2 regions of the Streptomyces xingningensis genome follow, and region 2 is predicted to be linked to the other one. Evidence: predicted binding sites of a transcription regulator. Region 2 holds the regulator's gene; the other holds the start of a gene.

Region 1 (3,386 bases), on a different contig from region 2:
GCGATTGCGCTGCTCATTGACATCGTCGATGAGCAGCGCGCGAGCATAGTCAGTCGGCGCCATATGAGCCCCGGCGGCCCGCCGCTCGAGGGCGGCGTACAAGTCGTCGTCGATCCGAAGGTTGAGCTGCTTCATAAGGCGACGGTAGCGACCACTACAGCTGCTACACAACGCATGGCCAAGGCTCGGCGCATCGCCACGCGCCCGCCATCACCTCCGAGTCCCCGAGGTCGTCAAAGGCGCCCCCATCCAGCATCTCCATGAACTCCCGCCGCTTGACAGCGGCGACCGCCTCGGCAAGCGCGTCAGCCGGATCGTTCAAAGTACGCGACATGGGCGCCTCCAGGCACACGGTTACGCAGGTCTCCGTTCATAAGCCTGGCCCAAAACGCCCGAGGGCGGCACCCCCGCCATGGGGGTGCCGCCCTCGGTCCGTACCGGCTGGACAGCCGAGCGAAGCGATTCGCTCAGAAGTCCATCTCACCGCCCGGCATGCCGCCCGGAGCGGCCGCGGCGGCCTTCTCCGGCTTGTCGGCGATGACGGCCTCGGTGGTGAGGAAGAGCGCCGCGATGGAGGCGGCGTTCTGCAGCGCGGAGCGGGTGACCTTGGCCGGGTCGATGATGCCCTCGGCGATCATGTCGACGTAGTCGCCGGTCGCGGCGTTGAGGCCGTGGCCGACGGCCAGGTTGCGGACCTTCTCCACCACGACGCCGCCCTCGAGACCACCGTTGACGGCGATCTGCTTGAGCGGGGCCTCCAGGGCCAGCTTGACGGCGTTGGCACCGGTGGCCTCGTCGCCCTCGAGGTCCAGCTTCTCGAAGACCGAGGAAGCCTGCAGCAGGGCCACGCCACCACCGGCGACGATGCCCTCCTCGACGGCGGCCTTGGCGTTGCGCACCGCGTCCTCGATGCGGTGCTTGCGCTCCTTGAGCTCGACCTCGGTGGCGGCACCGGCCTTGATGACGGCCACGCCGCCGGCCAGCTTCGCGAGGCGCTCCTGGAGCTTCTCGCGGTCGTAGTCGGAGTCGCTGTTCTCGATCTCGGCGCGGATCTGGTTGACCCGGCCCTGGACCTGGTCGCTCTCACCGGCACCGTCGACGATGGTCGTCTCGTCCTTGGTGATGACGACCTTGCGGGCGCGGCCGAGCAGGTCGAGACCGGCGTTCTCCAGCTTGAGGCCGACCTCCTCGGAGATGACCGTGCCACCGGTGAGGATGGCGATGTCGCCGAGCATGGCCTTGCGGCGGTCGCCGAAGCCCGGGGCCTTGACGGCGACGGACTTGAAGGTGCCGCGGATCTTGTTGACGACCAGGGTCGACAGGGCCTCGCCCTCGACGTCCTCGGCGATGATCAGCAGCGGCTTGCCGGACTGCATGACCTTCTCGAGGAGCGGCAGCAGGTCCTTGACCGCGCTGACCTTGGAGTTGACGATCAGGATGTACGGGTCGTCCAGGGACGCCTCCATACGCTCCATGTCGGTGGCGAAGTAGGCCGAGATGTAGCCCTTGTCGAAGCGCATGCCCTCGGTGAGCTCCAGCTCGAGACCGAAGGTCTGCGACTCCTCGACGGTGATGACGCCTTCCTTGCCGACCTTGTCCATGGCCTCGGCGATGAGCTCGCCGATCTGGGTGTCGGCGGCGGAGATGGAGGCGGTGGAGGCGATCTGCTCCTTGGTCTCCACATCCTTGGCCTGGTCGAGCAGGGCGGTGGAGACGGCCTCGACGGCCTTCTCGATACCGCGCTTCAGGGCCATCGGGTTGGCGCCGGCCGCGACATTGCGCAGGCCCTCGCGGACCAGGGCCTGGGCGAGGACGGTCGCGGTCGTCGTGCCGTCACCGGCGACGTCGTCCGTCTTCTTCGCGACCTCCTTGACCAGCTCGGCGCCGATCTTCTCGTACGGGTCCTCGAGCTCGATCTCCTTGGCGATGGACACACCATCGTTGGTGATCGTGGGGGCGCCCCACTTCTTCTCGAGGACGACGTTCCGGCCCTTGGGGCCGAGGGTGACCTTGACGGCGTCGGCGAGCTGGTTCATCCCGCGCTCGAGACCGCGCCGTGCCTCCTCGTCGAACGCGATGATCTTGGCCATGTGAAGTGGTCCTCCCGGACTGGGGTGGATTGCTCCGGACCGCACCGGCGCCCGCGACGGACGGCCTGCGGGCCTGGTGGTTCCTTGCCCCACCCGGCCTGCGGACCTCACCGACGGTCCAAATCTGTCACTCTCACCCGGAGAGTGCTAAGCCCAATGATTAGCACTCGGCCCCTGAGAGTGCAAGGGCCACTCCGCAGGGGCGCCGATGCGGGGTGCGGCCGGGCGACGGCCGGGGCCCGCGCGGGATCAGGGATGCGCAAGCGGGATCAGGGATGCGTAAGGGGCCCGTACCCACGAGGTACGGGCCCCTCAGCCGAGCCGTAAGACCGATTGGTCGATGCGCCGCGGTCAGGCGGTCACCTTCACCATGTCCGCCTGAGGCCCCTTCTGGCCCTGCGAGATCTCGAACTCGACCCGCTGCCCCTCCTCGAGGGTGCGGTAGCCGTCCATCTGAATCGCGCTGTAGTGGACGAAAACATCCGCACCACCGTCGACCGCGATGAAGCCGTACCCCTTCTCCGCGTTGAACCACTTGACGGTGCCCTGAGCCATGCCTAACTCCCCTATTACTGGCCCTTGCACAGGACCGCACTTCGCGGACCCGGGTCAGACCTCACCCCCCGACAGGAGGGGGTGTGCGCCGGAACGCGTCGACCGCGGCTGAATGTATCTGCACGGATGCCGTCCGCAACAGGTCAGACGGACGAGAAATCGGAGGGCGGCCAATCGGCAACAAACGGCGAACTGGGGTGATTTCAGGGCACGTCGGGCCGGGCACACCCCAACCAACCCGACAATTCACTCGCACTTTTCCCTGGCAACTTGACGGGTTCTCATATGCGTTCGGCACTGACACCGGAGGGGGAACGGCCCAACTGTAGCGCGCCTCAACAGCCGGAATCGCCCCGTCCGCTTCCGGACCGGGGCGATTCCGGTGTTTTTGCAGGGAACTTACGAAACGTCAACCACCCGCGACCGCAGGGATGATGGAGACACCGGCGCCATCCGGGGTCGCCGTGCCCAGGCCGCTCTCGAAGCGCACATCGTCGTCGTCGACATAGACGTTCACAAAGCGGCGGAGTCTGCCCGCCTCGTCGAGGACACGGGCGGCGATGCCGGGGTGGTTGCTCTCCAGCGACTTGATCACCTCGCCGAGGGTGGCCCCCTCGGCGGTGACCTCGGCCCGGCCGGAGGTGTAGGTGCGGAGGATGGTGGGAATGCGGACTGTCACGCTCATGGGGTCGCCTTTGGTTGGGAGTTGGTGGTGACTGTCGGCCGGCCGCGGCCTTCGGA
Region 2 (3,386 bases):
TCCACGACCAGATCGGCCTCGGCGGGCACCTCCGGAACGGGAGCGCTCCGCTTCCACGGCGGGGTGAGATCGGGGCCGTACTGTCTGCGCATCAGGGCCGTTTCAGGTGGGAAAACCGGGGTCCGGGCCGCCCGGGGAGCCAGGTGTGTGCCGAGGCTCCCCGCCGTGGGCGGGCACCGCACCCGGAGACGATAGGGAAATCCGGCCGCAATCGGTCACGACACGCCGAAGCGCAGTGCCAGCGCGTTGCGTTGCTCACGAACAAACCGGGCATTCACCACCGCCCCATGCCCCGGTACATACACCGCGTCCTCCCCACCGAGCGCCAGCAGCCGGTCCAGCGCCGAGGGCCAGGCGTGCGGCAGGGCGTCCCTGCCCGCCTGCGGTTCACCGGACTCCTCGACCAGGTCGCCGCAGAAGACGATCTCCGGCGTCCGGCCCGAGCCCGCGACGAGCACGGCCAGGTCGTGCGCGCTGTGCCCGGGCCCCACATTGGCCAGCAGCACCCGCCGCCCGCCGCCGAGGTCCACGGTCAGCTCGCCGGAGACCGGATGGCGGGGGAGCACCAGCGCCTCCACGGCCTCGGCCGCGTCCTCGGCCGCCACCCCCTGCCGCACCGCGCTGTCGCGCAGCTCCTCGCGCTCGTGGTGCAGAAGCTCGGCGAGGCCGACGGCCCCGTACACCTGCGCCCCGGGAAACCCCGCAGTGCCCAGCACATGGTCGAAATGTGCGTGAGTGAGTGCGATGTGCGTCACGGGGAGTCCAAAGAGGCCCGTCACCTCACGGTGGATCTCCACCCCCTCGTGCAGCGTGGAGCCGGTGTCCACCACCAGCACCCCCGCCGTTCCGGCGATCGCGCCGATCGTGGCGTCCCAGCCGGGCATTCTGCGGCGCACGACGCCCGGCGCAAGGCGTTCCCAGCGCGCCCCCATGTGCTGCTGCGCCTGTCCCTCTGCATTGTTTTCCATGGCAAGAAGCTAGCCGTGGCGCGATACGGTTGCCCGCCCGGAGCCGTCATGGCGTGGGCGGCCCTTGCCGTGGTCATGGGGCCCGGCCGTACACTGACCGGAGGGGTTTGGCACTCGTGACCATGGAGTGCCAGGGAAGAGCCCCGGCAGGACCCGTATGACGGCCGGACTCGCTGGACTGGAGGTGCGCGATGCTGAGCGAACGCAGGCTCGAAGTGTTGCGTGCCATCGTCCAGGACTACGTCGGCACCGAGGAGCCCGTCGGCTCCAAGGCCCTCACCGAGCGGCACCAGCTGGGAGTGTCTCCGGCGACCGTGCGCAATGACATGGCCGTGCTGGAGGACGAGGGCTTCATCGCCCAGCCCCACACCAGCGCGGGCCGCATCCCGACCGACAAGGGCTACCGGCTCTTCGTCGACAAGCTGGCGGGCGTCAAGCCGCTGTCGGTGGCGGAGCGGCGCGCGATCCAGAGCTTCCTGGGCGGCGCCGTCGACCTCGACGACGTCGTGACCCGCACGGTCCGGCTGCTGGCGCAGCTGACCCGGCAGGTGGCGGTGGTGCAATATCCCTCGCTGACCCGCTCGACGGTGCGCCATGTGGAGCTGCTGTCGCTCGCTCCGGCCCGGGTGATGCTGGTGCTGATCACGGACACCGGGCGGGTCGAGCAGCGCACGGTGGACTGCCCGGCGCCGGTCGGTGAGACGGCGCTCGCGGATCTGCGGGCCCGGCTCAACAGCCGAGTCGTGGGGCGCCGGTTTACGGATGTGCCGCATCTGGTGCAGGACCTCCCCGACGCCTTTGAGCAGGACGATCGCGGAACCGTTTCTACGGTCCTCGCCACCCTGCTGGAGACCCTGGTCGAGGAGACCGAGGAGCGGCTGGTGATCGGTGGCACCGCGAATCTCACCCGGTTCGGCCATGACTTCCCGCTGACGATCCGGCCGGTGCTGGAGGCATTGGAGGAGCAGGTCGTCCTGCTCAAGTTGCTCGGCGAGGCCAAGGATTCGCGCATGACCGTGCGGATCGGCCATGAGAACGCCCACGAGGGACTCAACTCCACATCGGTCGTCGCCGTCGGCTACGGTTCGGGCGACGAAGCCGTCGCCAAACTCGGCGTGGTCGGACCGACCCGCATGGATTACCCCGGAACGATGGGAGCGGTACGCGCAGTGGCACGTTACGTCGGACAGATCCTGGCGGAGTCGTAAGTGGCCACGGACTACTACGCGGTCCTGGGCGTACGGCGCGATGCCTCGCAGGACGAGATCAAGAAGGCCTTCCGCCGTCTCGCGCGCGAGCTGCACCCGGATGTGAACCCGGATCCCAAGACCCAGGAGCGGTTCAAGGAGATCAACGCCGCCTACGAGGTGCTCTCCGACCCGCAGAAGAAGCAGGTCTACGACCTCGGCGGCGACCCCCTCTCCAACTCGGGCGGCGCGGGCGCCGGCGGCTTCGGCGCGGGCTTCGGCAACTTCTCCGACATCATGGACGCCTTCTTCGGCCAGGCGTCGCAGCGCGGGCCCCGCTCGCGCACGCGGCGCGGCCAGGACGCCATGATCCGCATCGAAGTCGACCTGAACGAGGCCACGTTCGGCACCACCAAGGAGATCCAGGTCGACACCGCCGTCGTCTGTACGACGTGCAGCGGTGAGGGCGCGGCCCCCGGCACCTCCGCGCAGACCTGTGACATGTGCCGTGGCCGCGGCGAGGTCTCGCAGGTCACCCGCTCCTTCCTCGGCCAGGTCATGACCTCCCGGCCGTGCCCGCAATGCCAGGGCTTCGGCACGGTCGTCCCCACCCCGTGCCCCGAGTGCGCGGGCGACGGCCGGGTCCGCTCCCGCCGCACCCTGACCGTCAAGATCCCCGCCGGTGTCGACAACGGCAACCGCATCCAGCTGGCGGGCGAGGGCGAGGTCGGCCCCGGCGGCGGTCCGGCCGGTGACCTCTATGTGGAGATCCACGAGAAGAAGCATCCGGTCTTCCAGCGCCGCGGCGACGACCTGCACTGCACGGTCACCATCCCGATGACGGCCGCCGCGCTGGGCACCAAGGTGCCGCTGGAGACCCTGGACGGCGTCGAGGAGATCGACATCCGGCCCGGCACCCAGTCCGGCCAGTCGATCCCGCTGCACCAGCGCGGTGTCACCCACCTGCGCGGCGGCGGCCGCGGCGATCTCATCGTGCATGTCGAGGTGACCACCCCCCTCAAGCTCGACCCCCAGCAGGAGGACCTGCTGCGCCAGCTGGCGAAGCTCCGCGGCGAGGAGCGCCCCACGGGCGAGTTCAAGCCGGGGCAGCAAGGGCTGTTCTCGCGGTTGAAGGACGCGTTCAACGGGCGCTGAGCGTCCGGCCCGGAGCCCCTGATCGAGGCGGTGCCCCGATCAGGGGCTCCATCCGATTCGGTGCCCGGCGCCACCC

The links. The regulator HrcA, encoded in region 2, represses chaperone genes, less so after heat shock. The targets are predictions, from matches to a motif close to TTNGCACTCNGNNNNNCNGAGTGCNAA.
Region 1: the regulator HrcA is predicted to act here: its motif matches at 2,251-2,277, upstream of groL (chaperonin GroEL).

The regions. Positions count from the first base shown of each region.
Region 1 is NZ_JBDJPF010000068.1:241-3,626, forward strand. It holds gene ABCR83_RS27400 (hypothetical protein) at 1-135, opposite strand, end outside; gene groL (chaperonin GroEL) at 468-2,090, opposite strand; gene ABCR83_RS27410 (cold-shock protein) at 2,442-2,645, opposite strand; gene ABCR83_RS27415 (MoaD/ThiS family protein) at 3,055-3,330, opposite strand.
Region 2 is NZ_JBDJPF010000017.1:4,942-8,327, reverse strand. It holds gene ABCR83_RS11540 (DUF3097 domain-containing protein) at 1-92, opposite strand, end outside; gene ABCR83_RS11535 (MBL fold metallo-hydrolase) at 216-968, opposite strand; gene hrcA (heat-inducible transcriptional repressor HrcA) at 1,160-2,176, shown strand; gene dnaJ (molecular chaperone DnaJ) at 2,177-3,310, shown strand.